3 regions of the Shinella sp. G-2 genome follow, and region 3 is predicted to be linked to each of the others. Evidence: riboswitches for the same ligand, from Rfam matches in the RefSeq annotation. Region 3 holds a riboswitch; each other region holds the start of a gene.
The links. Region 3 has a riboswitch for cobalamin ahead of V8U06_RS02640 (CbtB domain-containing protein). Riboswitches for the same ligand answer to the same signal wherever they lie in the genome.
Positions count from the first base shown of each region.

Region 1: it holds a riboswitch for cobalamin, as region 3 does, so the genes downstream of both, V8U06_RS15420 (hypothetical protein) here and V8U06_RS02640 (CbtB domain-containing protein) in region 3, are expected to answer to the same signal.
Region 2: it holds a riboswitch for cobalamin, as region 3 does, so the genes downstream of both, metE (5-methyltetrahydropteroyltriglutamate--homocysteine S-methyltransferase) here and V8U06_RS02640 (CbtB domain-containing protein) in region 3, are expected to answer to the same signal.

Region 1 is NZ_JBBEYH010000008.1:129,320-133,888, reverse strand. Features, by position in the region: gene V8U06_RS15425 (GH36-type glycosyl hydrolase domain-containing protein) at 1-662, opposite strand, end outside; cobalamin riboswitch at 1,072-1,287, shown strand; gene V8U06_RS15420 (hypothetical protein) at 1,388-1,603, shown strand; gene metH (methionine synthase) at 1,685-4,569, shown strand, end outside.
Region 2 is NZ_JBBEYH010000002.1:504,754-509,322, forward strand. Features, by position in the region: gene metE (5-methyltetrahydropteroyltriglutamate--homocysteine S-methyltransferase) at 1-1,336, opposite strand, end outside; cobalamin riboswitch at 1,435-1,644, opposite strand; gene V8U06_RS06425 (caspase family protein) at 1,866-4,569, opposite strand, start outside.
Region 3 is NZ_JBBEYH010000001.1:518,442-523,010, forward strand. Features, by position in the region: gene V8U06_RS02630 (cobyric acid synthase) at 1-1,289, shown strand, start outside; gene V8U06_RS02635 (peptidoglycan-binding domain-containing protein) at 1,438-3,192, shown strand; cobalamin riboswitch at 3,285-3,645, shown strand; gene V8U06_RS02640 (CbtB domain-containing protein) at 3,691-3,867, shown strand; gene V8U06_RS02645 (CbtA family protein) at 3,880-4,569, shown strand, end outside.

The DNA of each region.
Region 1 (4,569 bases), on a different contig from region 3:
AGATGCGCGATGCACTTCTCCGGGTCGTTGAGGCGCACCAGCTCGTCGGCCACTTCATTGGCCTTGAAGCGCATCTTGCGCGAGCGCTCGACGCGGCTGGAAATGCGGCGGAGGTTTTCGAGCAGCACGAAGCGGATGAAGGACGGCAGCGCCCAGAGTTCGCCGATCTTCAGGGCGTCCTGCTTCTGAAAGCCCTGCACGAAGGCGGTCAGGCTTTCGACGGAGACGCCGCTATGGGTGTGCGCGACATAGATCCAGGCGAGCGCCAGCGTGCGGGGGATCGGCTGGCCTTCGATGTCGATCGTCGGAAGCTGGCGGAAGAAGCGGCGGGGAAAGTCGCGGCGGACTTCCTGGATCGCCTCTTCGATGACGTAGTAATTGTCGAGCAGCCACTCGGCCGCGGGCGTGATCTGGGCGCCGGCTTCCACGTCCTTGGCGGTCGCCTGGTAGACACGGAAGATCTCCTTCTCGTTTTCCTTGTGCCGCGGCCGGAACTCGAAGGGCTGATAGCCCGGCAGGGTCGCCGTCCTGTCGCGCGCGAGCGCTTCGCCGCAGTCGGCCAGCTCCTCCAGCGTCAGATAGGTGGCGCGGATCGAGTCGTTATAGTCGATCTGCTTGGCATCGGCGTCGCGCGGAGCTTGCGGCGTATTGTGAAGGGGCATGTTTCTGATTCTGGATCCGGCCTTGTTGAACCATTCGGCGATGGCCTTTGCGCCGGAGGGTTTTCCGCGGGCAGGCTTCATCTCGGTGCCGCGATCAGCCATGACACCGGGCTGCACCCAACGGGTGCCTCACGGGGGGAACTGGCTCAAGCGACACGCTGATTGGCATCCTGGCCGCGTGGTGCATGAAAACGGCATTTTTTAGCCGTAAGGACAGAGACTTGCAACCTGTCAACAGGGCGAGATGGCGCAGCATGGACCCTCATCTGCGGTTTTGGTGAATCGCCAGCCCCTCCCAGAAGGCGAGCCCGCGCAGGATGCGGGCCGAGCCGTAATGCCGGGCGAACGGAAAAGTTCCCGCGGCTGTGAACGGAGGGTGCGCGCCATTGACTTGGCCTGCCCGCCACGCCAGTGTTGCCGCCGTCAGGGTCTTCCGAGTCGTTTGCGGCTCGGAGGCTAAGAGGGAAGCCGGTGCGATGCTCCAAAAGAGCGGCAAGGCCGGCGCTGCCCCCGCAACTGTGAACGGCGAGCTGCTGTCGCTCCATGCCACTGGTGTTTTCACCGGGAAGGCGAGACAGCGGCGACGACCCGAAGCCAGGAGACCTGCCCTGACAGTTCGTAACGTCCATGGGCGGGGTGTCCCAATGGTGTACGTCTGCTTCCGCCGCGGGCGGAATTCCAGCAGCGTGCGTCCGGCCATCCCCCAATTACCGATTGGGGAAGACATGTTTGCATTCACCGAAACCAAGCCATCGGGCACCGGCAAGCCGGAATCCGTCTTCATCTCCTGGCTGCTCTGGCAACCGCGCGGCGCCGACCTTGCCGTCGAGGCGCTGAAGGAAGTGCGCAAGCTGGCGCGCTATGAGGGGGGTGATCCCGATGTCGCCCGCCTCAAGGCGTTGTTCGCCTCGCTTGCCGGGGCGGATGGGCGCCTGCACTAGATACTTCGCATAAAGACATGTTGACATAAAGATATCTTTATGTGACTCCGATGCAAGTCATCTTGCATCGGAGGGTTTCCCATGGCCGTTTCTCATCTGGACACCCTGTTCGGCCCCGAACAGCCGGGACGGGACGGTCGCGACATCCGCGCCGCGCTCGAAGCCGCTGCCCGCGAACGCATTCTCGTGCTCGACGGCGCCATGGGCACGGAAATTCAGACACTGAAGCTGGTGGAAGAGGATTTCCGCGGGGCGCGCTTCGGCGATTGCGCCTGCCACCAGCAAGGCAACAACGATCTCCTGACGCTGACGCAGCCCGGCGCCATCGAGGATATCCACTATCGTTATGCCCTTGCCGGCGCTGATATCCTCGAGACCAACACCTTCTCCTCCACAACCATCGCCCAGGCCGACTACGGCATGGAGGACATGGTCTATGAGCTGAACCGCGACGGCGCGCGCCTGGCCCGCCGCGCGGGCCTGCGGGCGCAGGAGAAGGACGGTCGTCGCCGCTTCGTCGCCGGCGCGCTCGGTCCGACCAACCGCACCGCCTCCATCTCGCCCGACGTCAACAATCCCGGCTACCGCGCCGTCACCTTCGACGATCTGACGCGCGCCTATGGCGATCAGGTGCGCGGGCTCATCGACGGCGGCGCCGACATCATCCTGATCGAGACGATCTTCGACACGCTGAACGCCAAGGCTGCGATCTTCGCGACGCGCGCGGTCTTCGAGGAAAAGGGCATCGACCTGCCCATCATGATCTCGGGCACGATCACCGACCTTTCCGGCCGCACGCTTTCCGGCCAGACGCCGGAAGCGTTCTGGAATTCGGTGCGGCACGCCGACCCCGTCTCCATCGGGCTCAACTGCGCGCTCGGGGCAAACGCCATGCGCGCGCACCTCGCCGAGATTTCGGCCGTCGCTGGCACCTTCGTCTGCGCTTATCCGAATGCCGGTCTGCCGAACGCCTTCGGCAAATACGACGAGACGCCCGAGGAAATGGCCGCGCAGATCGAGGGCTTCATGCGCGACGGCCTCGTCAACATCGTCGGCGGCTGCTGCGGCTCGACGCCGGACCATATCCGCGCCATCGCTAAGGCCGCCGCACGCCACAGGCCGCGCGAGATCCCCGACATTCCGCGCCATATGCGCCTGTCCGGCCTTGAACCCTTCACGCTGACCGATGCCATTCCCTTCGTGAATGTCGGCGAACGCACCAACGTCACGGGCTCGGCGAAATTCCGCAAGCTGATCACCGCCGGCGACTATGCCGCCGCGCTCGACGTCGCGCGTGACCAGGTGGCGAACGGTGCGCAGGTCATCGACATCAACATGGACGAGGGCCTCATCGATTCCGGCAAGGCGATGGTGGAATATCTCAACCTCATCACTGCCGAGCCCGACATCGCCCGCGTTCCCGTCATGATCGACTCGTCCAAGTGGGAGGTGATCGAGGCCGGCCTGAAGTGTGTGCAGGGCAAGCCGCTCGTCAACTCGATCTCGCTGAAGGAAGGCGAGGAAGCCTTCCTGCATCACGCGAAGCTGGTGCGCGCCTATGGCGCGGCCGTCGTCGTCATGGCCTTCGACGAGACGGGACAGGCCGATACCAGGGCGCGCAAGGTGGAGATCTGCGCCCGCGCCTACAGGCTGCTCACCGAGGTCGCCGGCCTTGCGCCGGAAGATATCGTTTTCGACCCGAACATCTTCGCCGTCGCCACGGGCATCGAAGAGCACGACAACTATGGCGTCGACTTCATCGAGGCGACGGCCGAGATCACGGCGACCCTGCCGCATGCCCATATCTCCGGCGGCGTTTCCAACCTTTCCTTCTCCTTCCGCGGCAACGAACCCGTGCGCGAGGCGATGCACGCGGTCTTCCTCTATCACGCCATCCAGGCGGGCATGGACATGGGCATCGTCAATGCCGGCCAGCTCGCCGTCTACGATACGATCGAGTCGGAGTTGCGCGAGGCCTGCGAGGACGTGGTGCTGAACCGGGCGCCGAAGACCGGAGGCACGGCGACCGAGCGCATGCTCGAGATCGCCGAGCGCTTCAAGGGCGCGGGCGGCAAGGAAGCCAGGGAGCGCGACCTCGCCTGGCGCGACTGGCCGGTGGAAAAGCGGCTGGAGCATGCGCTCGTCAACGGCATCACCGAATTCGTCGAAGAGGACACGGAGGAGGCGCGGCAGAATGCCGACCGTCCGTTGCATGTCATCGAGGGGCCGCTGATGGCCGGGATGAACGTGGTCGGCGATCTCTTCGGGGCGGGCAAGATGTTCCTGCCGCAGGTGGTGAAATCCGCCCGGGTGATGAAGCAAGCCGTTGCCGTGCTGCTGCCTTACATGGAGGCCGAGAAGCGCGCCAATGGCGGCGGCGGCGAGCGACAGAGCGCCGGCAAGATCTTGATGGCGACCGTCAAGGGCGACGTACACGATATCGGCAAGAACATCGTCGGCGTCGTGCTCGCTTGCAACAATTACGAGATCATCGACCTCGGCGTCATGGTGCCCGCGACGAAAATCCTCGAAACGGCGAAAGCCGAGAAGGTCGACATCATCGGTCTTTCCGGCCTCATCACCCCCTCGCTCGACGAGATGGTGCATGTCGCGTCGGAAATGGAGCGCGAGGGCTTCGACATTCCCCTCCTCATCGGCGGGGCGACGACGAGCCGCGTGCATACCGCGGTGAAGATCCATCCTCGCTACGAGCGCGGGCAGGCCGTCTACGTCACCGATGCCAGCCGCGCCGTCGGCGTCGTCGGCAGCCTGCTGTCGGCGGAGATGAAGCCGGGTTATGTCGAGACGCTGAAGGCGGAATACCGCAAGGTCGCGGACGCCCATGCGCGCAGCGAAGCGGAGAAGCAGCGCCTGCCGCTCGCAAGGGCCCGCGAAAACGCCTTCAAGGCGGATTGGTCCGCCTACAAGCCGAAGACGCCGTCCTTCCTCGGCACCCGTGTCTGGCA
Region 2 (4,569 bases), on a different contig from region 3:
TCGTCGGAAACAACGGCAGGTCGAAGCGCCGGCGCTGCGCATCCTGCCTGTGCCGGAAGGTCGAAGCCCGCGCCGGCACCTTGCCTTCGAATTCGGCAAGGCGGCCCGCAACGATCGGATCGTGGACCCGGACCGACGTCAGCCGAGCCTGCGCCGCCACGGCGTTCGCCTCCAGTGCGGGAAGACCGGCCCCTTCATCGTCCTCCAGCGCTGCGGAAAGCAGCGCGAGTTCATCGAGTTTCTGGACGGCGAACGACAGCCAGGACTTGAGCTCGTCGTCGAGCGCGGTCTCCAGCGCCACGTCGACCGGCACGTGAAGAAGCGAGCAGGACGGTGCGATCTGGAGGGTGTCGCGCGCCCTGCCCGCGACGGCCGCGGCGATCGTCTCCTTCACCTTCGCAAGATTGCTCCGCCAGATATTGCGACCGTCGATCAGCCCCAGCGAGAGCGTCTGGCCGGGCGCGACCCTGGCAATCACGTCGCCCGCCTGTTCCGGCGCGCGCACGAGATCGACGTGAAGCCCGGCAACCGGCAATGCAAGGGCCGTGTCGAGATTGTCGCCGAGGGCGCCGAAATAGCTTGCCAGCATGATCCTGAGATCGGGGATGAGGGTAGCGAACGCGGCATAGGTACGGACGAGCGCCTGCCGCTCCTCGCCGGTCAGGTCCAGAACCAGGCAGGGCTCGTCGATTTGAACCCATTGCGCGCCCGCATTCGACAGCTCGGCGAGGATCCTCGCATAGACCGGCAGCAGCCGTTCCAGCAGTCGCAGCGAGCTCGAGCCGTCGCGCGATTTGCCGAGCTTCAGGAACGTCACGGGGCCGAGCAGAACCGGACGCGTCTCCACCCCGAGCGCCCGCGCCTCCAGAAAGGCTTCCAGAGGCGTGTTCTTGGTCAATTCGAAGCTCTGCTCCTTCTCGAACTCGGGCACGAGATAGTGATAGTTCGTATCGAACCATTTGGTCATTTCGAGCGCCGGCACGCCGTCGCCCTGATGGGCATGGCCGCAGGCGGCATGGCCACCGTTCGATCCACGCGCCATGGCGAAATAGACGTCGAGATCGACCGCGCCTGCGCGCCAGCCATAGACCGGCGGGATGGCCCCCACCATGACGGCCGTGTCGAGCACATGATCGTAGAGGGAGAAGTCATTCGACGGGATGACGCCGATCCCCCTGGCCTTCTGTTCCAGCCAGGCGCCGGCACGAAGCCTGGCAGCGGTTTCAAGCAGTACGCCGCGGTCGGACTTGCCCGACCAGTAGGATTCAAGCGCGAATTTCAGTTCGCGGTGTCTTCCTATCCTTGGGAAGCCGAGATTTGCAGTCTTGATGGTCATTTCCTTACCCCGAAGGTTGTGGGCAAGGCATTGGCTGACGCATCGGCGCGCGGATGCGGGATTCCGGGCGCAAAGCGGCACACCGGACACCCCGCCCGTGGACGTTATCTATCGCGGCAGGTCTCCTGGCTTGCGGGTCATCACCGCTGTCCGTCTTCCCGAGGCGTCTTCCTCAGTGACATGTTGGACAGGGCTCTCCGCCTACAGTTGCGGGGGCAGCTCCGGCATGGGCGCACAGGGCGCCATCACCGTATTCCCTCTTAGCTCCGGATCGTAAAATCCGCAGAACCACGATGGCGGCACCATGACCCGCGAAGAGGCCGCCGTCAATAGACATAAAGGAATCTTTATATCCCTTGAGAAAGCGACGTTCCCCCGCCAGACCGGGACCGGCATCTTGCGAATGCCGCCCGGGCCCTGAGCCTCCCCGCACCGCGCTTCTTCCCCTCCTCGCAGAACCGCCCAAACGAAAGCCGCTGGAAACGGGTGTTTCCAGCGGCTTTGTTTTTCGAGGCGCCCTGCGTCCGGATCAGGTCCGGGCGGCGAGGCGGTCGATGGCGTTCTGGGTCGCGGTGCCGAAGTCGCCGTCGACGGGGCCGTCATAGTAGCCGCGCGACTTCAGGATCTGCTGGAACTCCTTGCGGAACTGCGGCGTGAAGTTCGCCGGCGAGCCCTTGAGTTCCTGCAGCTTGCCCTGGTCGCCGCCTTCGATGCTGGCAGCGGCCCAGCGGGCGGCTTCCTTGGCGTTGGCGCGCGTGCCGAGGCCCTGGTCGTAGAGGCGCGAGAGATTGCCCATGGCGTAGGTGTTGCCGCCATTGGCCGCCTTCTCGTACCAGTTCAGCGCTTCGACATAGTCCTGCTTCACGCCGTTGCCGACGTCGTAGAGCCAGCCGAGCGAGGCCATCGAGTAATAGTCGTTCTGCGCCGCGGCCTTTTCGTACCAGGTGCGGGCTTCAACGAAGTCGACGGGAACGCCGAGGCCGGACTGGTAGGCGTAGCCGACCGACGACATGGCGTTGATGTCGCCGCCTTCCGCGCCCTTCTTGTACCAGTCGAGCGAGGCGGCGTAGTCCTGCGGCGTGCCGAGGCCTTCGCGGGTGAACCAGCCCATGGTGGCCTGTGCATTGGCATAGCCCTGTTCGGCCGCCTTGCGGTACCACTTGATGGCCTCGTCATAGTCCTTGCGCGTGCCGTTATAGCCTTCGCGGTAGAGCCAGCCGAGGGACGCCTGGGCATAGGGGTTTCCGGCATTCGAGGCCTGCTCGAACATGCGAGTGCCCTTGGCCATGTCGACCGCGCCGTCGGTACCGTAGATCGAGTACCAGGCAAGGTTGGTCAGGGCGTAGAGGTTCCCCTCGTCCGCGGCCTTCTGGTAGTGCTCGCGCGCCTGCTTGTAGTTGCGCGCGGCGTCATGGGCACGGCCCAGCATGTTGCGGATCGAGTTGTCCGACGGGCTCGCATTGAGCGCCGCTTCGCAGGCCGGGATGGCGCGGCCATAGTCGATCTGCGCGAAGAGCTTGCCGAGGAAGCCCGGACGCAGGTTCGGTTCGCCGGCAAGTTCGTAGCACTGGTCGGTGTCCGAACCGCTGAGCGCCGTCGTCGACTGGTCGCTCGAGGTGGTGGTCGTCGTGCCGTTGGAGTTCGTCAGCGACGCGCTGTCGTTGCGCCCGCCTGCGAGCTTGTCGATGGCAGCCAGCGTTGCCGGGCCGAATTCACCGTCCGACGAGCCGCTGTAATAGCCGCGCTCGCGCAGCAGGTTCTGCATTTCCTGACGGAAGGCGACGGTGAAGTTGCCGGGGGTCTCCTTCAGCTCCTTCAGCTTGTTGGCATCGCCGCTTTCGATGCTGGCGGCCGCCCAGCGGACGGCTTCCTTCGCGTCGGCCGGCGTGCCGAGGCCCTGGTCGTAGAGGCGCGAGAGGTTGCCCATGGCATAGGCGCTGCCGGCATTGGCAGCCTTTTCATACCAGTAGCGGGCTTCCACATAGTCCTGCTTCACGCCGTTGCCGACGTCGTAGAGCCAGGCAAGCGAGGCCATCGAGTAGGAATCGCCGATATTGGCGGCCTTCTCGTACCAGACCTTGGCTTCGGCATAGTCCTGCGCCGTGCCGAGACCGTTCTGGTAGGCCCAGCCGAGCGAGGACATGGCGTTGGCATCGCCCGCATCGGCGGCCTTGCGATACCAGGTCAGCGACTGGACATAGTCCTGCGAGACGCCGAGGCCTTCGCGGTAGAACCAGCCCATGGTCGCCATGGCATTGGCATAGCCCTGGTTGGCCGACTGCTGGTACCACTTCACCGCTTCGGCATAGTCCTGGCGCGTGCCGCCATAGCCTTCGCGGTAGAGCCAGCCGAGCGAGGCCTGGGCATAGGAATTGCCGGCGATCGAGGCCTTCTCGAACATCGAGAGACCCTTGGCGACGTCCACCGGACCGTCCGTGCCGTAGACCGAGAACCAGGCAAGGTTGGTGAGCGCGTACATGTTGCCGAGCTCGATGGCCTTTTCGTAGTTCCGGCGCGCCTCGACATAGTTGCGGTCGGCGTCATGCGCGCGGCCGAGCAGGTTGACGAGCATGCCGTCGGACGGGTTCTCGTTGACGGCCTGCGCGCAGGCGGTCAGCGCCCGCTTGGCGTCGATCTTCAGGAAGTTCACGCCCATGAAGCCGGGCAGCGACTGCGGTTCGCCGGCCAGAAGGAAGCAGTCGCGCGAGGCGGCGGTTTCCTTGGAGGCGACGTCGACGCTGAGGCCCTTCTTCGGCTCCAGCGCGGCGATCAGCTGTTCGGCCGCGCTGCGATGCTGGCTGTCCGGGTAACGCTCGATGAAGCGCTGCAGGGCGGCCGCGTCGGTCGATTCCTTCAGGGCTTCCCAGGCGATGCCCGCCGCATCCTGGCCTTCATTTTGGGTGGCTTCCTTGAGGCTGGCGAGCTTCTTTTCCGCCAGCATCTTGTAGACCGGGTCCTTGCCATGCTTGGCGATGAAGGCGGCGATCAGCTCCTCGTCGGCGAGGTCGCGGATATTCTGCCAGTCGGCCGCCGCTTCGGACTGGCCGTTCGGCGAGACTTCCTGCGTGTTGCCGCTGTTGGTGACGTTGATGTTGACTTCCTTGATGTTCAGGAAGATCTGCGCGCCACCGAGCGAGCCGTAGACGAAGGGTTCCTGCTCGCGATTGGTGGCTTCCACCACCTCGTCGCGCACCTTGCCGAGCGCGATGCGCACGTCGAGGCCGGGTTCCACG
Region 3 (4,569 bases):
AGTGGCTGCAGTCTCTCGCCGCCCGGGTGCCGTCCTCGGTGCATATGAACCCGGTGCTGCTGAAGCCGCAATCGGATGTCGGCAGCCAGATCATCGTTCAGGGAAAGGTCTTCGGCCAGGCCAAGGGACGGGACTACCAGGCGCTCAAGCCGAAATTGATGGGGGCGGTGCTGGAAAGCTTCGCGACCGTCTCCGACGGCGCCGATCTCGTCGTCGTCGAAGGGGCGGGCTCTCCGGCGGAAATCAACCTCAGGGCCGGCGACATCGCCAATATGGGTTTTGCGACGCGCGCGGGCGTGCCCGTCGTGCTTGTCGGCGATATCGACCGCGGCGGTGTCATCGCCTCGCTGGTCGGCACCCATGCCATCCTGCCGGAAGAAGACCGGCGCATGGTCACGGGCTATCTCATCAACAAGTTTCGCGGCGACGTCACCCTGTTCGACAGCGGAATTTCAGAAATCGGCCGCTTCACCGGCTGGCCCTGTTTCGGCGTCGTGCCGTGGCTGAAGCAGGCCGCCCGGCTGCCGGCGGAGGATTCCGTCGTGCTCGAGCGACTTGCCAAAGGCGGCGGCGGGGCGCTGAAGGTCGCCGTGCCGGTGCTGCCGCGCATCGCCAATTTCGACGATCTCGATCCGTTGAAGGCCGAGCCGCAGGTCGACCTCGTCTTCGTCAGGGCCGGCGAACCCTTGCCGGCGGACGCAGGTCTTGTCGTGCTGCCCGGCTCGAAGTCCACGATCTCGGACCTCAGGGATTTCCGCGCCGCCGGCTGGGATCGCGACCTTGCGCTCCACATGCGCCGCGGCGGCCGGGTCATCGGCATCTGCGGCGGCTACCAGATGCTCGGGCGGCGCGTTACCGATCCGCTCGGCATCGAAGGCAGCGAGCGGGCGGTGGACGGTCTCGGCCTGCTCGAGGTGGAGACGGAAATGGCGCCGGAAAAGACCGTGCGCAACAGCGTGGCCCGTTCCCTGCAATATGATGTGCCGCTGGAGGGCTATGAAATCCATCTGGGGCGCACCACGGGGCCGGATGCGATGCGCCCCGCCGTCACGATCGATGGCCGGGCCGACGGCGCGGTCTCGGCCGATGGCCGCGTGATGGGCACCTATCTGCACGGCCTGCTTTCGAGCGATGCCTACCGGGCGCGGCTGCTTGCCGATTTCGGCATTGCGGGCGGCGGCTTCGATTATCGCGCCAGCGTCGATGCGGCGCTGGACGGGGTTGCGGCGGAGCTGGAGGCGGTGCTGGATCGCCGCTGGCTCGACGGCCTTTTAGGTGCTTCTGATTAAACCGGCCTCCTGAAACGTACAGCCATCGGGTTCCTTCGCCGCCGATCTGCCGCACCAAAGTTGCGCCAGAATTCGGTGCGAGGAGTGACGGAAATCCGCCCGCTCGCCGGGCGCTGACGCCTTCGCGCGATCCGAAAGGGTGAAATACATGGGTTCTGGACCTCTCGCACGATCCGTTCTGGCCAGCCTGGTCGGGCTGTCGCTCGCCGGCCTTCCGGCGGCCAGCTTCGCCCAGACGGCCAAGGAAGCCACCAGCGCGGGAAAGCGCTGGGAGGAAGAATTCTCCCTCTGGCAGAAAGTCTCCTCCGGCAGCGATGTCGCGCAGTATGAAGGCTATCTGAAGCAATATCCCAACGGCACCTTCGCCTCGATGGCGCGCCTGCGCATCGCCGAACTGCAAGCCGCCGGCAAGACGAAATCGGCGACGGCCTCCACGGATGACGCGGCCGCCAAGGCCAAGGCGGAAGAAGCGGCAGCCGCCGAGACGAAAAAAGCCGAGGAAGAGGCGAAGGCCGCGGCGGAAGCCAGGAAGGCGGAGGAGGCGCGAAAGGCCGCCGAGGCGAAAAAGGCCGAAGAGGCGCAGAAGGCCGCCGAAGCGGAAAAGGCCAAGGCCGCGGCGGAAGCCGCGCGGCTGAAGGCCGAAGCGGATGCGAAGAAGGCCGAGGAAGAGGCTGCCGCGCGCAAGCTTGCTGCGGAAAAGGCGGCGGCGGAAGAAAAGGCGAAAGCCGAGGCGGCCGCCGCGGAAAAGGCCAGGGCCGAAGCCGCTGCGGCGGAAAAGGCGAAGGCCGAGGAAGCGGCTCGCCTCAAAGCGGAGGCGGACAAGAAGCAGGCCGCCGAGGCGGCGCGCCTGAAGGCTGAAGCCGATGCCGCCGCCGAAAAGGCCAAGGCGGAGGAAGCCGCCCGCCTGAAGGCGGAGACCGACCGCAAGAAGGCCGAGGAAGCGGCCGCCGCCGAGAAGGCGCGCGCCGAGCAGGAGGCGCTTGCCCGCCGCGAAGCTGAAGCCAAGCGTATCGAGGCGGAGAAGGCCGCTGCTGCCGAGAAGGCGCGGATAGAAGAGGAAGCCGCCGCGGCCCGCAAGCTCGCCGAGGAAAAGGCTGCGGAAGTCGAGCGGCTGAAGGCCGAGGCCGCCAAGGCTGCGGCGGATGCCGAGGCGAAGGCCTCGGAAGCCGCCCGTCTGGCCAAGGAAGCGGAGAAGCGTGCGCAAGAGGCTGAAGCCGCCAAGAAGCAGGCCGGCGAAGCCGTCACCGCGTCGGGCGAGGCCCAGGGCACGGTGAAGGACAATCGCGGCCTTGCCGTCGACGGGACCGTCGTGGACAAGCAGGAGGAAGAGACCTTCCAGAAGGCGGTGCTCGCCGGCTCGGAGAAGGCCTACCGCGCCTATATCGCCCAGTATCCGAACGGCCGGTACGTCAAGGAGGCCCGCACACGTCTCGCCGCCCTTGCCACCGTCGCCAAGCCGAAGCAGGAAACCGATGCTGAAGCGGAAGCGGAAACGCCGGCCACGGCCGAAACCGAACGCAAGACTGCCGAAGAGCCGGTCGTCGATCCGCGCGAAGCCTATCTCGGCCGCGTCATGCGGGCCGAGGCGCAGCGCTGGCTGAGCATGCTCGGCTTCAACACCTATGGCGCGGACGGCGTCTTCGGCCCGCGCACCCGCTCGGCGATCGCCGCCTGGCAGGGATCGTCCGGGTACCGCGCCGACGGCTATCTCTCGCGCCAGCAATACCGCGCGTTGCGGGATGCCGCGCAATATGCCGAGGCCCGTCAGCATCGCCAGCGCCGCTACGAGCGTGACTACGACGTGCTTGAGGGTCCCGTCGACGGCTATTACGACGGCCCGTACTATCGCGACGAGAACTATTACAACGGCCAGGGCGGTGTGGTGATCATTCCCGGCTATTGAGCCGGGTCATTGCGATTGCGACGGCTGGACGACGGTTTCAGCACAGGTGATGGCGCTGCCGGTCGATTGACTTGTCGGGGGCAGAAGCATAATCATCCCTAGTATTGGATGGTTCCTTGGTCCGGAAACGGACTGGGGAGTAAATGGGAATGTGACGCGGTGGACCCAATTAGGGCGCTGCAATCACGGCCGACCCCGCGACTGTAGAGTAGCGAGGGACGCCCATCCGGCAGGAGGAAGGCTTGGGAGGAGGCAATCGTGCCGCAACCCGCAGGCTGACAACCGGCCGGAAAAGCCACTGGGTGGCATTGCGATAAACCAAGGCCGGACGCCTCTCGATCTACGAATCGTCCACCTTTCGCAATGCCGCGGCCCGGGAAGGCGAGGGCGACCCGCAGGTGCCGAGCACCGGACGCTGCGAGCCAGGAGACCTGCCAACCGATGAGGGCATATCGCCCGACCTGGGGAGGTTTCCCCACTGCCTGCACGGAGGTTGTCATGGCTGTTTCCGCTACGTCTTCTGTTACCCTTTCCGCCAACGATCGTCTCGTCGCCGGCGTTTTCGCTCTCCTCATCGGCGCCTTCCTCGTGTTCGGCGCTGGTCTTGCGAATTCGGCCGTCCTGCACGACACGGCACACGATACGCGTCACTCCTACGGCTTCCCCTGCCACTAAGGAGCTCCTGACATGATCGTTCGTTATCTCCTGGCCGCCCTGGTGGCCGGGCTGTTCTCCGGCGTGCTCATGACAGCCGCCCAGGAGGCCCGAGTCGTGCCGTTGATTCTGCACGCCGAAGAGTTCGAAGGCGAAGCCGCGCCGGCAGGCGAGGGCACCACGCCCGCGACCGACGACGCCGCGCAGACGCAGGAGCATTCCTCGCTCGGCGCCGCCATCCTTAACGTCGCCGCCTATCTGTCGCCGGTTTCCGTGGCCTATGCCCATGAGGGCGAGAATCACGAAGAGGGTGGCATCATGTTCGGCATGAGCCGCTTCTCCGGCACGCTCATGGCCAATCTCGTGACGGGCGCCGGCTTCGCGCTGCTGCTCGCCGGTTTCAGCCTCGTTTCGGGCCATCCGATCACGGTTGCGAACGGGGCGCTGTGGGGCGCTGCGGGCTGGCTTGCCGTACATATGCTGCCGGCCATCGGCCTGCCGCCGGAACTGCCGGGCTTCCCGGCCGCCGATCTCACCCAGCGCCAGATCTGGTGGGTCGCGACCGTCGCCCTGTCGGCCGGGGGCCTCTATCTCCTGGTCCTCAAGCCGAATATCGTCGCCAAGATCGCCGGCATCGTGCTGATTGCCGCGCCCCAGGTCTATGGTGCGCCGCAGCCGAGCGACATTTCCAGCAACGTTCCTGCCGTTCTCGGCGCGGAATTT